2 regions of the Psychrilyobacter atlanticus DSM 19335 genome follow, and region 1 is predicted to be linked to the other one. Evidence: riboswitches for the same ligand, from Rfam matches in the RefSeq annotation. Region 1 holds a riboswitch; the other holds the start of a gene.
The links. Region 1 has a riboswitch for glycine ahead of K337_RS0112595 (alanine/glycine:cation symporter family protein). Riboswitches for the same ligand answer to the same signal wherever they lie in the genome.
Positions count from the first base shown of each region.

Region 2: another riboswitch for glycine. It lies ahead of K337_RS0107370 (threonine aldolase family protein); the one in region 1 lies ahead of K337_RS0112595 (alanine/glycine:cation symporter family protein).

Region 1 covers NZ_KE384548.1:191,554-202,629, reverse strand. Annotated here, with positions in the region: gene K337_RS0112610 (hypothetical protein) at 1-210, opposite strand, end outside; gene K337_RS0112605 (DUF1540 domain-containing protein) at 293-574, opposite strand; glycine riboswitch at 1,532-1,625, shown strand; gene K337_RS0112595 (alanine/glycine:cation symporter family protein) at 1,716-3,101, shown strand; gene K337_RS0112590 (class I SAM-dependent DNA methyltransferase) at 3,168-3,752, opposite strand; gene K337_RS0112585 (hypothetical protein) at 3,943-4,182, opposite strand; gene purD (phosphoribosylamine--glycine ligase) at 4,407-5,663, opposite strand; gene purH (bifunctional phosphoribosylaminoimidazolecarboxamide formyltransferase/IMP cyclohydrolase) at 5,920-7,413, opposite strand; gene purN (phosphoribosylglycinamide formyltransferase) at 7,447-8,022, opposite strand; gene purM (phosphoribosylformylglycinamidine cyclo-ligase) at 8,010-9,011, opposite strand; gene purF (amidophosphoribosyltransferase) at 9,345-10,736, opposite strand; gene purC (phosphoribosylaminoimidazolesuccinocarboxamide synthase) at 10,736-11,076, opposite strand, start outside.
Region 2 covers NZ_KE384547.1:1,445,019-1,456,094, forward strand. Annotated here, with positions in the region: gene ade (adenine deaminase) at 1-529, shown strand, start outside; gene K337_RS0107340 (hypothetical protein) at 798-1,013, opposite strand; gene K337_RS0107345 (hypothetical protein) at 1,113-1,370, opposite strand; gene K337_RS17925 (MarR family winged helix-turn-helix transcriptional regulator) at 1,584-2,018, opposite strand; gene K337_RS0107355 (DUF6868 family protein) at 2,293-2,538, shown strand; gene K337_RS0107360 (hypothetical protein) at 2,597-3,451, opposite strand; gene K337_RS0107365 (cyclic nucleotide-binding domain-containing protein) at 3,501-3,968, opposite strand; gene K337_RS0107370 (threonine aldolase family protein) at 4,117-5,172, opposite strand; glycine riboswitch at 5,313-5,410, opposite strand; gene K337_RS17930 (cation efflux transmembrane domain-containing protein) at 5,644-6,558, shown strand; gene thrC (threonine synthase) at 6,625-8,073, opposite strand; gene K337_RS0107385 (homoserine kinase) at 8,060-8,998, opposite strand; gene K337_RS0107390 (aspartate kinase) at 9,007-10,164, opposite strand; gene K337_RS17935 (homoserine dehydrogenase) at 10,167-11,076, opposite strand, start outside.

The DNA.
Region 1 (11,076 bases):
ATGCTCTACAATCTTAAACTCTTTCAGGTATTTTTTTATATCGTTTGCTTCAAATATATGAGGCTCTATCTCAACTGCTTCATTACTGGCAAAACGAATCCGGATCTCCTTGGGGTGTTCCAACGCTTTTTCCGATCCTGAATCTAAAAACTCATAGCCGGCACCTTCCAATATTTCTCTAATTTCATCGATTAGTTTCAAATCTATCATCCTCCTCTGTTATATTTTGATATATCTTTTAAGTCTTTATAAAAAAAGCCGCCTCAGGGGCAGCTAAGGGAGAGGAAGTTCATTATTTTTTTCGATAAGTTTGGCAGTCTACCTCATTTCCTACAACTGACATATGAATACCAGATGCACTACATTCCAAAGAATTATTAAAAGAACATGAATCTACCTTACACGAACCTACCCCACCGGAAACATCATTAAATCCGGCTTTCTTAGAGCCGGCCATAAATGTATCGCAACATGGTATATCATCTCCTATATTTATAGCAGGAGTATGGCATTGTTTATTTTTATTATATACACAGCTTTCAGCATTACAGTCAAATATCTTTGCAATATCCATATTTTATCCTCCACGACTCTCTCCCTTATTTTATATACTACCTTCCTCTTAACTTCCTTTAATCAAATGAATATCTTTTAGCGTTTTTTATAATCCCCTTGCAAATAGCATCGCAATAATAGAGCTCATAAGGATTGAAACAATTTATTGATCATTGTTTTCATCTTTAAACCACCTATACCAGAGAATAATCATAAAAATACTATAATATCAAATGACATCTTTATAGATAAGATTCTTCGGAATACATCGTTTTATTCTCACAATATATGATATAATGTAAGATATATTATAAAGACTTACAGACTAGAAGTTTTTATTTTTATTAATTTAGGAGGTAAAGATGAAGAAAGGAAAAACAAAAGCTGTTAAAATAAAAGGTAAGAATAAAAATAAAGGTAAAAAATGGGTAAAGCACTAATAAAATCCAATGTTAAAAGAAAGATCAAAATAAAAGAAATAGAAGTTGAAAAAACAGAAACAAATGAAACAGAAGCAAGATAATATCTTGCTTTTTTTCTTATATACCTATTCGCATCAAACTATTTTTTAGATAAAACAATATTATATATTGTTTTATAATCCAAGTCTAATTCTATAATTCATAATATAAAAAGAAGGAAATTTATCCTCCTATATCTATTTCTCAACTTTCATTACATTGTAATTAATTACTAATTAAAAAAAATTAATTATTAATTAAAAAATTAATCGCGATTTTTTTCACTTGCCTATTGTATTCTAAAAAAATATATGCTAATATCATAGGGATATTCCACATATGATGTCTTTTAATGGATATGATTTTCATCTTAAAAAATTGCTTTTTCAGAATTTTTTATTATGTATAATATATAAGTTAAAAATCGGTTGAAGGTATAGGGAGAAGATAAGTAATTATCGCCGAAGAAGTAAAACTTTCAGGTGCTTTTATTTAATAAAAGTGGGACCTATACTGGACGAACCTCTGGAGAGATCCAAAATAATGGACACCGAAGGAGCAAACCCTTAACGGGCGAAACTCTCAGGTAAAAGGGACAGAGGAGTTTAATTATATACCAGTGAAACTACGTATTTTTATATATAGTTTTTTTCTGTACATATAATTAAATTCCCTACAAATAAAAGGGAGGCACTAAAAATGGATACACTTAATTTTTTTCAAGCAATAAATAACTTTGTATGGGGACCACCGCTACTAATACTATTGGTAGGAACAGGTGTTTATCTAACGGTTCGACTGGGATTACTACAAATTTTCAAACTTCCCCTGGCACTGAAATATCTTTTTGTAAAAGATAGCGATGATTCTGGTGAGGGAGACGTAAGTAGTTTTGCTGCACTTTGTACGGCACTAGCAGCAACTATTGGTACTGGAAATATTGTAGGAGTAGCAACTGCAATTAGATTAGGAGGACCAGGAGCATTATTCTGGATGTGGATGGCGGCATTCTTTGGAATGGCAACGAAATATTCAGAGGGACTTTTAGCCATCAAATACAGAACAAAAGATGAGAATGGACAACAAGCTGGAGGGCCCATGTATTATTTAGAAGGGGGGCTTAAAAATAAAAAGCTTGGTAAGATATTAGCAAAATCTTTTGCTGTATTTGGAATAGGAGTTGCATTCTTCGGGATCGGAACTTTTGCTCAAGTAAACGCCATCGTTACAGGAGTAAGTGGGGGATTTGGAGTTCCAAGAATAATAGTTGCAGTACTGTTAACACTTAGTGTAGCTGCTGTAACTGTAGGAGGGATCAAAAGTATCTCTCGAGTTTCAGAGATTGTAGTTCCATTTATGGCTCTATTTTATGTCTTTGGAGCGACAATAATACTTCTTATGGATAGAAGTGCTACTGCAGCTGCATTTAATTTAGTTATCAGTAGCGCATTTAATGGCCATGCTGCTGTAGGAGGATTTGCAGGTGCAGGAGTAGCTCTAGCATTAAAAGCAGGAGTAGCTAGGGGAGTTTTCTCTAACGAATCTGGTTTAGGATCAGCTCCTATTGCATCTGCTGCTGCAAGAACAAATTCTTGTGTAAGACAAGGACTAATCTCTATGACTGGGACGTTCTTTGATACTATTGTAGTTTGTACTATGACAGGTCTTGTACTTATTTCTTCTGGATTTTGGAATCATGCAAATCTTGCTGGAGCAGAAGTTACCAACGCCGCGTTTAATAACCTTCTTACATTTGGAGGTATTGGTGGTCTTATTGTCAACATTGGTATTATTTTCTTTGCCTTCACTACAATCCTTGGTTGGAATTACTATGGTGAAAGATGTACTGTATATCTTTGTGGTGTAAAAGGAATAAAATATTTTAAAGCAATCTTTATTTTCTTGATTGCTATAGGACCATTTATCAGATTAGAACTCATTTGGGTTGTAGCTGATATAGTTAATGGACTTATGGCTATACCAAACTTAATTGGTTTAATCGCTCTTAGTGGAGTAATTATAAAAGAAACGAAAGATTATTTTGAGGAATTAAAGGTAAAAGAAAAAAAGACAAAAACGGTTTAGTGAAAAACAAGTGGAATATCAAAAGTAAGGCTTCCAAATTTTGGAAGCCTTTTCAATTATATTAACTTATTTTTGACAGCTAAAAAAGAAGAATTTTTCATCTTTTATTACGATATCTTCAAAATTTAATTTTAAACACTCTTTTTTCAAGGTCATGTCGTTAGGGATTGCATCTCTATTTAGACTGTAATTTATTTTTTTATGGTGTTCCTTCAATTGATTTCTTGTTTTAGAATGTATTATATAAAAAACTCCTCCCTTGTTTAGGAGTCCCGCGGCATTTTCAAATAGAAGATCTAATCTTTCAAAATGAGGAATGCTGTCAAATAATACAATAATATCAAACTTTCTATCTAAATTAACCTTTTTTTCAAAGTTCATACAGCAGGTCTCAGCTTCAGAAAACCTTTTTTTAAACTCTCCTAACATTTGTTCTGAGATATCTACTCCCAGGTAGTTTTCCGATTTATTAAAATCTAAAAAAGAATAAAAAGTCCCCGTACCTGCACCAATTTCTAAAATACTCTTTTCCTTATCAACATTCATTAATTTTAAACTTTCTTTTATCGCAAAGATTCTATCATCGGTTAGATAATCAATCCATTTATCTACATTGCTATTAAAATATTCTTTATTATTCTGAATTTCCATATATCTCCTCAAATTATAAATTTAATTAAGACCTCTTAACTCAGGCCCTCTACATTTCAAAAACTTTCCCATTTAATTTTTTTTATTCTTTTATCAAAATATCATAATTTTAAAAATTATAATATCTAGTGTAAATAATATGAACTTTAATATAAGCTGCTGAGTTATTCTTTACAATAAAAACGTTAAATTATCTTAAAAGATCTTTTAGATGATCTACTCGATTGAGAATATCACGGTCTATTAGATTTGACTGTGACTCACAATATTTCTGAACCTTATTAATGGATCTCATTTTTTCATGGACATCTCTAGAACTATTAATAGAATCCATATATTCAAATAATTCTGCATGATCTGAGTATAGCGGCAATAACAATTCTTCAAGTTTATTTAATTCATCGTGGAATTTATCTAGACTTTTGCTCATTGGTGCCCTCCTGAATATATAGAATAACCCAGTCTCTTATAAGTATACTTCATTTAAGTTATAAATTATATACCTTCTAAACTCATAAATCAATATTTTTCATCTACCATTAGATCTCTTATAAACTATATCAAGATATAAAAAGATGACCCCTGTAAAATACAGAAATCATCTTTTGTCTACATCAATTATTATCTCACTTTCTTTACTCTCTCAAATAAGAGCTATAGTTCATCTATCTTTCCAATGTCTCTCCTACAATAGATCCCTTCAAAGTTTACCTTATCTATGGAACTGTATGTGTTTTTACAAGCGATTTTTAAATTTTCTCCTAAACTGACTATATTTATTACACGTCCACCATTGGTCAAGAGTTTGTCTTCCTCCAATTTAGCTCCTGCAATAAATACCAGATCATCTACATTTGAAATACCTTCTATCTCATATCCCTTGTTATAACTTTCAGGGTATCCCCCAGATACTCCTACAACACAACAGGCTGAAGCATCTTTCCAATTCATCTCAACTTTATCCAAATTCCCCTCTATACACATCTCTAAAATTTCTAAGAAATCATTTTCCATAAGTGGCAACACAGCTTGAGTTTCAGGATCTCCCAATCTCATATTATATTCTAATGAGTAGACTCCTTTTTCCGTTATCATCAATCCAAAGAATATAACACCGTTAAACTTCATCTTCTCTGCCTTTAATCCTTCCAAAGTAGGAGTCATAATATCATCGATAAAACCATTCATTATTTCAGATGTCACATATGGATTAGGAGCTATTACCCCCATCCCTCCTGTATTTAAACCTGTTTCTCCTTCACCGATCTTTTTATGATCCTTAGCGGATATAAACGGTACTATGGTATTACCATCGGTGATAGACAGGATAGAAGCTTCTACTCCTACAAGGAATTCCTCTATAACTATCTCAGATCCAGCTTCACTAAATTTATGATCTAACATCATATCTCTTACTGCTTCCACTGCCTCACCTTTATTTTGAGCTATGATTACACCCTTTCCTGCAGCTAAACCACTGGCTTTTACCACAGTCGGGTATTCTATCTCATCCAGATACTTTATAGCACTATCATAATCGGTAAAGATCTCATAGGCAGCTGTTTTTACACCATATTTTTTCATAAAATCTTTAGAGTAGGCTTTGCTTCCCTCTAAGATTGCAGATTTTTTATCTGGACCAAATACAATCAATCCTTTTTCTTCAAATTTATCTACTATTCCTTCTACTAATAGCTCCTCAGATCCTACCATGGTGAGTTCTACTTTATTCTTTGATGCAAACTCTACCATCTCTTCGATATTGGATAGATCTATGTTTTCACATCTTTCCATTAGTTCCGTCCCGGCATTTCCTGGGGCTACATATATTTTTTCTACCTTATTGTTTTGAGCAAATTTCCATGCAATAGCATGTTCACGACCGCCACTACCTATAATTAAAATTTTCATAATTTACTCCCTTTTCTTTATATTTTTTTATTTATATATATGTCATTATTTTTGATTATTAGTTTCTAATTACGTACTTAATATTCCATTCTAATTAAAACTCTATAAACACTAAATTCATATATAAAAACCTGAACACAGAGATACTCCGAGAAGAGAAAGAGTGACACAGAGAAAAAATAAAAACTCTGTGTACCTCTCTTTTAATTCTGTGGAACTCTGTGTCAAAAAAGTTCAGCTATTTATCACTTATTTTTTAATGTTTAAAATGTCTTATCCCTGTAAGTACCATAGATATCCCATGTTCGTTACATGCATCTATAGATTCTTGATCTCTTATTGATCCACCAGGCTGGGCTATCCCGCCAATTTTTGCTGCTGCACAGGCATCCACTACATCTCTGAATGGGAAAAATGCATCTGATGCTAAGATTGCACCATCTCCGGCTCTTTCAATAGCTTGTTTTGTAGCCCATATTCTATTGGTTTCTCCAGTTCCTATCCCCTTAGCCATCCCATCTTTTACTACTACTATGGCATTGGACTTCACATGTTTTACTACCTTCATTCCAAACACTAAGTCTGTCATCTCTGATTCTGTAGGAGATTTTTCAGTTACTACTTTAAAATCATCAGAGAATGCAGTATCCCTGTCCTGTACTAAGATACCACCATCTACCTTTACATACTCTATCTTATCACATGGTTTTTGATATGCCTTTATTATTCTTAAGTTTTTCTTTGCCTTTAATATTGTTAACGCTTCCTCTGTAAAGTCAGGAGCAATTACTATTTCCAAGAATATTTTCTTTAACTCCTCAGCTGTTTTACCATCTACCTTCTTGTTAAAAGCTACTATCCCTCCAAATATAGAAATAGGATCACAGTCATATGCCTTCATATATGAATCATAGATATTTTCTGCAATTCCAACCCCGCAAGGTGTTGAATGTTTCAGACCACAGCATGCAGGTACTTCAAATTCATTGGCTACTTTCCATGCCACATCCATATCTCTTATATTATTAAAAGATAACTCCTTTCCATTTAATTGTTCAAAATCTTTCATAGCTCCATTTTCAGTTGTAGATACATAGTAAGCAGAATTTTGATGTGGGTTTTCACCATATCTTAAATCCATCTTCTTAACATAAGATGTACTCAAATATTCCGGCATCTCTCCTTCTAATAAGAAGTTAGATATAGCTGCATCATAGGCTGATGTCAGATTAAATACTTTTCCTGCCAGCCTCTTCTTAGTTTCGAAAGTGACCTCTCCTGCTTTCATCTCTTCCTTTACTACATTGTAATCAGAAGTATTAGAAATTACCACTACATCTTTAAATGACTTAGCAGCAGATCTGAGCATTGTAGGCCCGCCGATATCTATGAATTCTACCTTCGCTTCAAATGAAATATCATTTTGTACCTCTTTAAAGAATGGATATAAATTAACTATTACCATATCTATTGTAGTAATTTCTCTCTCCTCTAAAGTTTTCATGTGCTCCTCATTATCTCTAACAGCCAAGATACCCCCATGGATGATTGGGTGCAGAGTTTTTACCCTTCCATTTAACATCTCTTCTGCCTGTGTTACTTCTGCTACATCTAATACAGCTATATTATTTTCCTTTAAATGTCTGTAGGTTCCACCTGTAGAGATTATCTCCACCCCTTGCGATATTAAAAAATTTGCAAATTCCACTATTCCTGTTTTATCAAAAACTGATATCAATGCTCTTTTCACTTGTATATCCTCCTATGTGCTTTTTACAACTTTTTATTTTAAATTATATAGTACCTGCTCAATAGCCTTTGGCAACAATTTATGCTCTTCCACCAATACTTTCTTTTGTAAAATCTCTGCGGTATCTTTTGGGTCAACTTTTACATTTATTTGCTCTATTATCTCTCCTGTATCTATACCTGCATCTACATAGTGAACTGTACAGCCGGATTCAGATTCTTTAGCATCTATTACTGCCCGGTGAATTCTCATCCCAAACATTCCAGGCCCACCAAATTTAGGCAGGAGGGAAGGATGGATATTTATTATCCTCCCCTTCCTATTATTTATAAATTCTTCATCCAGGATCGATAAAAATCCTGCTAAAACCACTAGATCTACGTGATCTCCTAAATATCCATCTATCTTTTTAGAAATATCTTTTTTTAATACCTTTCTATCAAATATTTTTGTCACTATATTATTTTGTTTTGCCCTTTCAATACCATAACATTCCCTATCTGCTATAACGCATGATATCTCATATTCTACTTTTGATGTAGAGACAGTATCAATTATGGATTGTAAATTACTTCCACCACCTGATATTAAAACTGCTATCTTAAACATATTCCATTATCTCCCTTAGATATAGTTCCTATCTCATATGGAGCCTCTCCAAGCTCCTCCAAAGTTTTGATTATTCCATCTCTTTCACTAGAATTAGCTATTATTACAAATCCTACTCCCATGTTAAATGTTCCCCACATCTCAGATTCATCTACTCCCAGTGACATTAGATATTTAAAGATAGGAAGTATCTTTATTGCTGATTTATCAACGATAGCTTCTAATCCTGCTGGTATTACTCTAGGTAAATTTTCAATTATTCCCCCACCAGTCATGTGAGCCAGACCGTTTATCCTATGCTTTTTAATAAGTTCTAAGATAGGTTTTACATATATTCTTGTAGGAGTAAGCAGTTCCTCTCCTATTGTTTTATCCTCATATTTAGTATCATAGTCAGTTACTAATTTTCTTACCAGTGAAAATCCATTACTGTGCACCCCTGATGAAGGCAATGCTATGATTGTATCTCCCTCTTCTATCTTCGATCCATCTATAAGATCTTCTTTTTCAACTACTCCCACTGTAAATCCGGCTATATCATAATCTCCATCTTTATAAAATCCAGGCATCTCTGCTGTCTCTCCACCAACCAATGCCGCATCAGACTGTAAACAACCTTCTGTTATTCCGCTTACAAGTGTCGCCGCGACATCTGCATCTAACTTTCCACAAGCCATATAATCTAAGAAAAATAGTGGTTTAGCTCCATGACACAATACATCGTTTACACACATAGCCACACAATCAATTCCTACAGTGTCATAGGTTTTAGTTTTGAATGCTATCTCCAATTTAGTTCCTACACCATCTGTTCCAGATACTAATATTGGGTCTTTCATTTGTCCCAATTGATACATTGCACCAAAGCTGCCTAAGCCGGTAAGTACACTTTTATTATGTGTTTTCTTTACTAAATCCTTCATTAGTCCTACTGACTTGTATCCCTCTTCCTTATTTACCCCTGCATCTTTATATGAAATTGTTGACATCTCTACACTCCCTTTTTGACACAGATTACACAGATTTAATCTCTGATCTATGTTCTTTTATTTTTGATGATATTATAAAAATTATGTAATGTAATATGAAGATAAAATTTATAAAACGGACGATTTTAAAAATATAATTTTTTTAATTATTTATATTTTTTCTGAGGTAATCGACTCTCTCACAACTCTTAAATTTATAAAATAAATTTTATAGAGTTATGGTGAAGACCCTTGCGGTCTGATTTTTTATAATTTCATTCACTATGTAATAGTGATTTTTATAGAATCTTGAATTTTTGGTTACTTTTATTTCAAGAAAAAAGTAACAACAAACTACATATTCGCTACTGTAGACATGGGATATATTCCGTTAAAACATCCCATACAGAAACTTTTACTTCCCAAAGTATTAGTTAAATTATCTAACTTTAAAAAATCCAGACTATCTGCACCGATATATTCACATATCTCATCTACAGACATCTCTGCAGCTAAAAGTTCCTTCCTATATGCTATATCTACACCAAAATAACATGGGTGCATCACTGCTGGGCTGGCAGATCTAAAGTGAACCTCTGTAGCTCCTGCACCCCTCAACATCTCTATTAATTTTTTACTTGTGGTCCCACGAACCAATGAATCATCTATTACTACAACTCTTTTCCCCTCTATCATAGATCTAATTGGATTCAATTTTACCCTTACAGCTCTTTCACGAAGTTCCTGAGATGGTTTTATAAATGTCCTACCTATATATTTATTTTTTACTAACCCAGTCACAAATGGTATCCCTGAAGCTATTGCATATCCTTGAGCTGCCGGCAGCCCGGAATCCGGGACACCTATAACAATATCTGCTTCGATCTTCCCCTGTTCCCATAGTTTTACCCCTGTTTCATATCTGCTTTTATATACATCCAATCCATCTATCACAGAATCTGGTCTAGCGAAATAAATATGTTCAAATGAGCAAGGTGCTTTGTGAGATTGTTCGTTATAGTTGATCGCTTCTACACCATTTTCATCTATTATTACTATCTCCCCTGCATTTATGTCTCTTATTAATTCTGCTCCTACAGAGTCTAAAGCGCATGATTCAGATGCCAGTACAATACTTCCATCCTCTAACTTACCCATGCAGAGTGGTCTAATCCCATATGGATCTCTTATTCCAATCAATTTATTTTGTACAGCTATTACTAGAGCAAAAGATCCCTTTATAGCTGATATGGTATCTACCAATGTTGACTTCAATCCGTTTTTAGACCTTCTAGCCATCATATTTATAATAACTTCTGAATCGGTAGTAGTTTGGAATGCCACCCCTGCATCTTCCAATAATTCTTTGATTATCATAGGGTTGATAAGGTTTCCATTGTGAGCCACAGCTATATCTCCTAATTTAGAATGTCTTTGGAGTGGCTGTGCATTCCCCTCACATGATCCACCAGCTGTAGAGTATCTAACATGACCTATCCCTACATTTCCTACCGTTTCTTTTAAAGTTGTTTCTGAGAATACATCTGAAACCAGTCCCTGGCCCTTATAGGTTTTTATCTTTTCATCTTTAGATATACTCATTCCTGCACTTTCTTGTCCTCTGTGCTGTAATGAACACAACCCATAGTAGATAAGTCCTGCTATGTCTTTTTTATCTTCTTTGGAATAAATTCCAAATACACCACATTCTTCTTCCATCTTCTCTGATTCATTATATACAACCATTATTTTGCTCCTAGTCTTTTTAATATCTCGATGTATGCTTCCTCTATACTCCCTAAATCTCTTCTGAATCTATCTTTATCTAGTTTTTGTCCTGTAGCCTTATCCCATAATCTGCAGGTATCTGGTGAAATTTCATCAGCTAAAACTATCTCTCCAGCAGCATTTTTTCCAAATTCAATTTTAAAATCCACTAAGTCTATCCCTTCATCTCCAAAGGCTTTAAGTAATAGAGTATTTATCTTTCCTGTAATCTCATAGATCTTTTTTAATTCATCGTATGTAGCTAACCCCATAGCCACTGCATGATGGTCATTAATAAGTGGATCACCAAATTCATCAT
Region 2 (11,076 bases), on a different contig from region 1:
AAAAGTAATCCGTGAAGTAGAAACAGATAATAAAGGCTATTTTCAATTTAACAAAGATAAAGACCTTTTAAAATTAGCAGTAATTGAAAGGCATAACGCCACGGGAAATATAGGGTTCAGCTTGGTAGAAAACTTTAATCTTAAAGGAGGAGCTATAGCTTCTAGTGTTTCAAATGATTCCCACAATATTTTAGTCATAGGAGATAATGACCACGATATGTATCTTGCTATAGAGGAGATTAAAAAAATACAGGGAGGAGTGGTCATAGTCTCTAATGGTAAGGTATTAAAGAAACTAGAACTGCCAATAGCGGGATTGATGTCTGATAAACCTATTGAGATAGTAAAAGACATTTTAGAGGAGATGCTCCAGATAGCTTATGATAGATTGGGTGTAAATCGAGATTTAGATCCATTTATGACCTTGGCATTTTTAGCCTTACCCGTTATTCCTGAAATAAAAGTTACAGATAAAGGTTTATTTGATGTTGTTAATTTTAAATTTATAGATATAAGCGTTAACGATTAAAAAGCAACGTGACGTTGCATCCAAATAAATGCAATTCAGATTTTTATAATTTTCTATTTCTTCCATAAGTTTTATATGAAAGTTCTATATTTATGTTGTAAAGTAATTGTATTTTGATGATGCCCCTTGCGGGTATAATTTCCTAGATAATAAAAAAACCAGATTATTTTCTGGTTTTTTTATTATTCTCTTCATCCAAATATAATCAACCTACATTTAGTAACTATAAATTGTGATAAAAAGATTGTATGAGTCGAGTAAAATATTCTTAACTATTTTTATCTAATGGTTTATAATTATCAAAAATACCACTTATCTTTACTGAACTTTCTGTATTCAATTTTCCCTGAGAAGTATCTTGCTCTTGAGGTTTCTCCTTTTTATAGTTATCAAATATATTACTTATTTTTACCGACGTTCCTTTTTCACTTGAAAAAGATAAAGACCCCATTACCAACATCATACCTAATATTATTTTTTTCATTTTTATGCCTCCTACAGCTGTTTAGTTATTTTCTAAAATTTATTCATTTTCGGATAAATATTTTAAAAAAATTTATCCTGCATTATTAATTATTTACACCTAATGGCTTTCGTTATTAAAAACATTAGTCAACATTACTTTTCTTTTCCTCTTTTGTTCCTCTCTATTATAACCAGCTCCAGTTCTCAGTCTTAAATCACTAAAATCATGTCTATCTATATCATTAAAAAGTGATCTATTGCAACTAGTCTTAGTCCATAATTTTTGATTATTAAAGTCGGGTTTACTCATATCTTTATTACTAGAAAAAGATAAAAAAACCATTATCAACATCATACTTAATATTAATTTTTTCATTTTACATCTCCTACAGCTATACAATTTATTTTTAACCTTACATCAAAATCATTCATTTTCGGATGATTCTTCTAAAAAAATTCGATTCCGAACGTTATTTGGAAATTAAAAGGGGATGATCTCCCCCTAAAAAAATTATTTTATTGAACAAGAAAATTATATCCGATTCCGAATGTTTTGTCAAACTAATTTTAAATACTTTCTAATTTTTATTTAACTATCCTTCTTTAAATTGCCTTTCATATCCATAAGTATCATTTTTAATTCCCTCTTCTGATCTTTAGATAAGCCGGATGTGATTTTTTGTAAAAATTCAGATGCTATTTCATCAAAATCTCTTGCATATTTTAACCCTTCCTCAGTAAGCTTTATATACAGGTGTCTCTTGTCCAGAGTACAGCTTATTTTTTCAACAAGTCCCTGCTCAGAGTATTTATGTAAAATATCACAGAGTGTTGATTTAGATTTCCTCCAACGATGTGCTATCTCTTTAAACTCTAAACTATTATTAGTAAAAAGTACCATAAATAAACCCACATGTTTCCCTTCGATGGGTATCTCTCTTTTTTTTAATTCCACTTTCAGATAGTCAGCATAACTGTTACTTATATGATATATCATTCCTATTATAGAACTCGCTAAAACCATATTATTACCTCCGTTTTATCTATTTGTAATATCGTATACGATTCCGAATGAATTGTCAAATCTTTCTAAAGCCAGAAAATACTAATGCTATACCTTTATTTCAAAGATATACTAAAATCGATAAACTGTTTTTTACTGGATTTTTATTAAAAAGTTCTAAAAAATTTAAATTTTAAATAATAGTTCATAGTTGATTTATTTGACAAGATTGATTTTATAGTGAAATATATATTATAAACATATTTTAAAATCAAAGTAGTAGAGGAGGATATATATGAATAATATAGAAACAATAAGAGAATTTCTTGGCTGGTGCTCTATAATCAATATTGGATTAGGTTTATTTTCAGTAATCTTTATTACCTCACTCCGGGGCCCAATTTTACATATTCATTCCAAAATATTTAATTTAGATGAGAGGGATTTATCCAAGGCATATTTTCAATTTTTAGGTCAATACAAAACTGCCACAATAATATTTAATATCGTACCATACCTCGCACTGAAAATAATGTATTAGTTTTTTTAAATACTAAAAAGAGAGATCGATTAAATCGATCTCTCTTTCAGCGCTACTCCTACATATAATACTCAAACTCTCTCTCCTCAATTACTTTAGGTTTTTCACCTTCAATACTAATTTTTTCAATCCAGTTACCATTTTCATCATATTTATATTTGTATATTGTTTTTGACATATTTAAATAATTCTCAAATTTAATCATTGTAGTCACTTCATCTTTTTCTTTATTTTCATATTTTAAATTTTTGATAATAACATTCCCCTCTGTTATTACCTTTATCTCCACCGTTCTTCCTTTCCCATCATATTTAATATATGTTTTTTCCTCCATTTCATCGCCGGATTCATAATATATAGATTCTAGCACCCTTCCCTTTCTATCATATTCAAATTTAAATTTAGAGATCAAACTACCCATTGAATCATAACTATTTGTTTCAATGGCATTTCCTTTATCATCCCTCGTATATATTATTTTATCCACGAATTCCCCTTTAGAATTAAAATCATTGGTCTCAACCAGATTTCCTTTACCATCTATTTTGTATATTGTTTTACCTATAAATTTATCTTTAGAATTGAAGTTCCTTACCTCGATTAACTTTCCATTATCGTTATACCTGTACAACCTTTTCATTTGTATCTGGTCGTAGGAGTCATATTCTCCATCCTCTATTTTAATTCCTTCCTCATTAAAACAGTAGTACCTATTATCTTCTCTAGAACTACTCCTGGCGCCTTTTTTTATCTCTCCAAATTTTAACTCTGCATCATAGGTGGAATATTTAACTGATTTAACCTTCCCCACAAGACCTAAAATTTTAACATGAGTTTCCTTATCCTTTCCTCTACCTCCACAGGCAGATAATAAAATGATTAAAGTCAATGCAGTAACTATTTTTATTTTCATATCAAAACCATCCTTTTTGGTTTTTATCCTGTACAAAGCAATTAAAACCTTATATACCTTGTTTAGATTTTTGTTTTTTCACATACTCTTTTAAAAACTTTAAATCTCTAGCTAGATCTCTGGCCACATTTAGTATTATCTTTACAAAAAGTTTCGGGTCTTTTTCACTCATCTCTATAAAAAAACTTTTGGCAATTACACCCAGTTTAATATCTGTTTTTGCCATTGCAGATACCAGTTGTTTTTGAATACCTATGGTAGCCGATGTTCCAAATAAAAGACCTATCTCTCCATGGGCTATTTTTTCATCTAAGATAAAAAAATCCATCTCCCCCTCTAAAAGAATATAAATATTTTCTGGAGAATCTCCCTCTTTATAAACGTAGCTCCCAGCCTCTACTTTTTCCTCATGAATATACTCCATTATATTATGGATCTCCTCATGTGACGTTCCTCCAAAAAATGAAAGTTGAGGAACAATCTTAAAAATTTCTTTCTCTAATTCATTTTTTTTCATGGTATTTATCTCCTCTCATCCGTTTTTTTTATTCTTTTTGCCTTTTGTTAAATATCTCCTTATATCTTATTATGTTTATACCAAAACTCCTGCAAAATCCTCTTTTGTAAAATATAACAGGTAAATTTTTAAACTCTTCCTGGAATTGTTATGCGGCTTTTTTTATTTTTCCCAGGGCACACCTTATCTGTTCTGCAAAATCCATTACATCTTCCTTCGTTATATCAAAGGATGTTACCCATCTGACCTCTGAACAAACTGAATCCCAGACATAAAAAAAATATTTTTCCTGCAAAATCAGGATTATTTCTTTTGGAAGGATGGCATATACAGTATTGGCTTCCACTTTATTTGTCAGCTCAACTCCAAGGATATCAGATACACTCTCAGCCAAGAGTTTTGCCATGTTATTGGACTGTCTTGCATTTTTTAATCCCAATCCATCTTCTAAAAGTGCTGTAAACTGTGCACTTATATAACGCATCTTAGAGTTTAACTGTGTACATTGTTTTTTTCTATAAGTAAAGTTTTCAGCCAATTCTGTATTAAAAAATATCACAGCTTCTCCAAACATCATTCCATTTTTTGTACCACCAAATGAAAGTACATCCACTCCAAGATCCATGGTCATCTCCTTAAATCCAGACTCCAGACTCACCGCCGCATTAAATATCCTTGCTCCATCCATATGGAGAAGCATTCCATTTTTATGGGCAAAATCTGCTATTTCTTCTATCTCTTTCAGGGTATAGACACTTCCTACCTCTGTGGGCTGGGTTATAGAGATCACTCTTGGCTGAGAATGATGTATACTCCCTTTGGGAATTTCCAGATAATCCCTTACCCTTTCCACTTTCAATTTACCTCCTACATCGGAAGCTTTTATACCTATCATGGGACATCCTGTAAATTTTGTAGGAGCTCCTACTTCATATGTATTTATATGTGCCTGCTCCGGACATATTACAGACTGAAATGATTCAGTCATAGCATCCAAAGCCACCGTGTTGGCTCCGGTACCGTTATATAAAAAATCAACATAGATCTCCTGACCAAATATCTGCTTAAATTTTTCTATGGCTTTTTGTGTATGTCTGTCTTCCCCATATGCTTTTGCATGACCTACGTTGCACTCTATAATAGCCTCCATTATTTTTGGATGAACACCACTGTAATTGTCACTTGCAAAACTTTTTTTCTCCATTTCTTTCCTCCTGTGATTCATAAAAAATTTTTGAGCAAAAATAAAAGAGGTTATGACTGCAGTCTGCAGCATAACCTCTGAAGTGGAAATAATCCATAAGAATTTTTTAGAAGGCAAATAAAACATATGCACGCATATGTTTTCCTTCCTCTGTCCTTTTTACCTGAGAGTTTTGTCCAGTCCGTAGACCAGTTTTGCTCCTTCGGTGCCCAATTTGGGTCTCTCCAGAGGCTCGTCCAGTAAGGGTCCATATCTGCTTTGCAGAAACCTGAAAGTTTTACTTCTTCGGTGGCTTATATTCTAAGCTCTCTCCCCATACCTTCGTCCGATTTTATTTTTAATTAGGATTATAACAATATTTTTTAATTATGTCAATTTTCTCCCAAATTTAACTTTAAACAAAAAATTATAACCACTTTATTGACACTGTAATAACTATATGGTTTACTCTATACCAAAGGGGTGATAATTATGAATGTTTTAGAAATAGAAAAAAAATCCCTCAAACAGGGAAGAAGATTAAATATTATTATGGGTATAATGGGAGTTACCTTTGCTATCCTGTCACAATCAAGTGCCCTTATGGTAGACGGTTTATATTCCATGGTGAATTTTGTTTCCTCTATGATAGCGGCAGGTGTTTCGGCAAAAGTTGCCATGGAGGCCGATGAAGAGATGCCCTTTGGATATGACTTTTATGAAGCTCTTTATATAACTTTTAGAGCTCTTGTACTTTTGGGTATCATGTTATTTTCATTTTTAGGCGCTGTATCTAAGATCATCACCTACATAACAGGAGGTCCTATAGCGGAAATAAAACCTGGATTTATACTGATTTACACCGTAATAAATGTAATTCTCTGTTTCACTTTAGCAGGAATTCATAAGAAAAATTACGGAAAAACCGGGAATAAAAGTGAGATATTAAAAGCGGAACAATCTGCGGCGGTAGTTGATGGTATGATAAGTTTAGGAGCTGGTGGAGCTCTTATGGCGTTAGCTTTTTTAAAGGGAACCGCCTTAGACTTTTTAGTTCCCATTGCTGATTCTATAGTTGTTTTAGTTTTAGTTACCTGGATGATAAAGGAACCACTGGGACTTTTCAAGAGAAGTCTTCAAGAACTTTTAGGAAAATCATTGGGGAAAAAATTAGAAGAAGAGGTCATGGTTCTTTTAAAATTAGCTGTTAATTTTGAAAAATATCATTTTATCGACCTAAAAATCCTGAAAGTAGGACGACATTACCACGCTCTTACACTATTAAAACCTTTGGAAGCTGTCACAGCAGCAGAGATGGATGCAATAAGAACTAAGGTTCAGAAAAATCTTGAGAAGATAGATACAGTCAGGAGTGAAGTTATATTTACAGAAAAAAAATGGTATTAAAAGATAAACATTAATTCCGAACTATAAAAGGGACACTGAGTGTCCCTTTTGTAGTTTCATATATATCTATAAACTTTTCAAAATATACCTAAGTTTATCTTTATCAATAACTTTAGTATGTAATATTTTGAGTGATTTCAATTTTTTTATATTTAACGGGATATCTTCTTTAGATAATTTTTCCAAGGCCTGAATATTTTCAAATTCATTACTTTTTTCTAAATCAAATGCTTTTAAAATACTAGAAGAAAATTTATAGATATTGGCAGTGGAAAGAACCACTATTTTACGTGATTTATTTTTTAAGGCTCCATTCATGGCAACCGAAGTATGGGGATCAATCATATAATTATTTTTATCAAATGTATTATAGATAGTTTCTAAACACTCCTCTTCGCTGCTGTAGTCAGGAACTATTGTCTCCTGGATCTTTTTTAGAGATACTGTATCTAACTCTAACACTCCATTTTCTTCAAATTTATTATATATTTCATTTAAAACTTTACCGTCTTCTAAAGTATGATATAGAAGTCTTTCTAAATTTGAGGAAACTAAAATGTCCATAGAGGGACTCATAGTTTTAAAAAACTCCCTCTGTTTATTATAAACCCCTGTCTTTAAAAAATCGTATAATACATTATTTTTATTGGAGGCACAGATCAATTTTCCCACAGGAAGTCCCATTTGTTTGGCATAATACCCAGCCAATATATCTCCGAAATTTCCAGTAGGAACGGAAAAATCTACCACTTCTCCCAGAGTAATTTCATCATCTCTGAGTAATTGAAGATAGGCCTTAAAATAATAAACTATCTGAGGGAGGAGCCTTCCTAGATTAATTGAGTTAGCTGAAGAAAGTTTAAATTTATCCAAGGATCTATTTAACTCCTCATCTAAAAATATATTTTTAACGGCAGTTTGGCAGTCATCAAAATTTCCATTGACCCCTACTACCTCTACATTTTTACCTGCAGATGTCTGCATCTGAAGTCTCTGTACATCACTCACACCATCAGCTGGATAAAACACAACTACCTTTACACCTTTTAGATCTTTAAACCCTTCCAATGCAGCTTTTCCTGTATCTCCAGATGTAGCGACTAAGATAAGACTGTCTTTTTCGGCATTATTTTTCTTTCTTGCATAAGTAAAAAGACGAGGCATAATTTGAAGAGCCATATCTTTAAATGCCAGAGTCGGTCCATGCCAAAGTTCTAAGACATAGACTCCATCTTTTAGTTTTACTACTGGAGCTTTTTCCGGGTGGGAAAAAGTTTCATCATATACCCCTATACACTCCTTCAACTCTTCCTCACTATAATCCATAAGATACCTTTTTAATATACTTAAAGCTATCTCCTTATAGTCACGCTTCTTCATTTGTTCAATCTCTTCCAAAGAGACCTTTGGAAATTCTTTAGGAACAAACAAACCCCTGTCACTACAAATACCTTTTTCAATGGCCTGGGAAGCCGTAAATTCTTCAGGATTCCCCCGAGTACTAATATATTTCATCCATTTCCTCCTCAAGTAAGATTAAAAGCTCTTTATAAGTCTTTACTTCCATATTTTTTCCCCTATTATCCTCTACATAGGATTTGTTTATCCTTAAAAAAATAAAGGTAAGAGCCATCTTTAAGACCATTTTTTTTAATAGTTTTTTCTCTTCAGGTAATAGTTTTCGCTCATACTCATATGATCCTAAAAATGTTTTTATAAGATTCTTTTCTTTCTCTTTAGGAAATTCTTTAATTTTAATCCAAAAATTTATTACAATAGCTAAATCTATAATAAGCGGAGCATTCATACAGTCATTGAAATCAATCAATGAAAGTTTTTCTCCCATAAATACATTATCAGGAAATATATCATTGTGAACTATTCCTTTTGGAAGTCTTGAAAAATCAACTTTTTCTATTTCTTTATACCTTCCCATGATCAGATCATAGTCATCTTTCAATACAGTTTTCAGGTCTATCTTTGATATTTTCTCATAGAAAAAATCTAAATCTATTTTTCTTTTTCTTTCAATAGATCTGCCCTTAGACAGGTTATGCAGTTTTCCTAGGGTAGATCCAATCTTTTTTAAAACATCGCAATCAATCTCATTTACTTTGTTACCGTGGATAAAATCAAATAGACATCCCATTTTTTCCTGGATAAACATATGATTTTTTCCAGAATTATTTACAAATACCTGGGGACATGAAACATCATTTTCATTTAAGAAGTTTAAAAAATCCAGTTCTTTTAACTCCTCGCCTATATTTCGTCTTCCCTCTAAGAGTCTGAATACATATTTTTTATCCCTATCTTCAATCAAGTAATTTGTATTTAATATCCCCTCAGAAATTTCAATAAAATCAGCTTTTTCTCCTAAGTTATAAAGAGTTCTTATATCTTTTTTATGTTCATTAGTTAAGTTTGTATATACAGCCATAAGATCTCCTATTCAAATAGTTCACGATGAAAAATAGCATTAGCATTCTTTAATTTATTTTGAGATATCACATAGGATACGCTCGTTTGATTCGAAGTAATTGAATCAATATTTATCTCGTTTAAATTTAAAATCTTAGCTAATTTTCTAGGGATATTATTCGATGCAATCCCCAATCCAATTACAGATATCATCCCTAGATCATCATTTAGTTCCAAAGAATAACCACCTTTTTTTAAGACCTTGTAAAACCTCAGAGCATCCTCTTTTTCAGTTAAGATTGAAAATTTAGAATCACTCAACTGCTGAAATAATTTTACATTGATATTATTTTCTTCCAGACGATCTACAAGTTCATCCATATTTTTTAAATTTATTTTTAGATTTGCTAAATTATTTAGATTTGAGATTCCTCTCACAACTGAATTTTCCATAGTTTTCTCCTTTTTAATCCAAGTTCCTTCTTCCCATGTAAAGGCTGAACGCAGATGGATGGGGATCTCATATTTAGAAGCTAATTCCACACTCCTGCAATGTAAAACTTTCGATCCTTTATCCGCCATTTCAATCATTTCATCAAAAGAAATATTTTTAATTTTTTTAGCATCCTTTATAATTCTTGGATCTGAGGTATAGACACCATCTACATCTGTATAGATTTCAACCTTGTGAGCCTTGATCGCAGCTCCAATGGCTACAGCACTGGTGTCACTGCCTCCCCTTCCTAAGGTAGTTATATTTCCTTCATCATCAACCCCTTGGAATCCAGTCACGATAACCACATAATCATCGTCTAATTTTTCAGCGATTTTTTCAGAAGAAATATCTAAAATTTTGGCATTATTATGTTCACCGTTTGTTTTTAGCTGTAACTGTGATGCATTAAATGAAACAGCTTTTTCTCCTAACTCCTCTATTCCCATGGCAAGTAAAGCTGCGGAAATTTGTTCTCCCACCGAAAGTAACATATCCAGCTCTCTTCCCCTTGGATTAGTATTCATTTCCTTAGCTTCATTTATAAGGGAATCAGTCATCCCTCCGGGAGCTGATACAATAATTACCATCTTATTCCCTTCTTGTTTATTTTTTATTATCCATTTGGCTACTTCACGCAGTCTCTCACTGCCTTTCAGGCTTGTCCCACCAAATTTCTGAACGACTATCATATCTATCTTCCTAATTTAATCTTATAGATATCTGAAATTACTGCTGTAGCTGTGGCATCTCCTCCGGCACCTTCACCATAAAAGACCGTTTTCCCTGTATAGTTTCCATCTAATTCTACAGCATTATAAACTCCATTTACACTGTATAATAATTCATCTTTTTTTACAGCTATAGGAGCCACATTTATATTTAATTTTTCCCCATCAAAGTTGGCTTCTCCCAGTAATTTATACCTCAACCCCTGAGATTTAGCTGCTTCAATATCATCTTTAGTCAATCCATCGATTCCAACAATAGAAATTTTAGAAAATTCTTTTAATTCTCCCCAAGCCAAATGAGCTAAAATACTGATCTTATGGGCTGTATCAATTCCTTTTACATCAAATGTCGGATCAGCTTCAGCATACCCTTTGAACTGGGCATCTTCTAAAGCTTTTGAATAAGACAGGCCCTCTTCCATCTTTGTCAAAATATAGTTACATGTACCATTTAGAATCCCACGAATATTTTTAAAATTATTTACAAATAGATTTTCTTTTATCGGTGAGATAACTGGGATACCTCCCCCTACAGAAGCTTCATATTGTAATTTTACCTTATTTTTTTCAGCCAGTGAAAATAATTCCTTTCCATGGAGAGCCAAAAGATGTTTATTTGCAGTAACCAGATTTTTTTTTGAATTCAGAGTACTTTTAGAAATTTCATACGCAGCTCCTACTCCTCCGATTAATTCTACTACTGTATCTATTCTAGAATCATTGAGGACCTCTTTATAATCATCTGTAAAATCATATCCCATAATGTTACTGTTTTGAATATCACAAATTTTTATGACCTCTATATCCCCAATCTCTTTATTTTTCCTATTTTTTTCATCTGATAAGATCTTTACAACATTCATTCCAACTGTT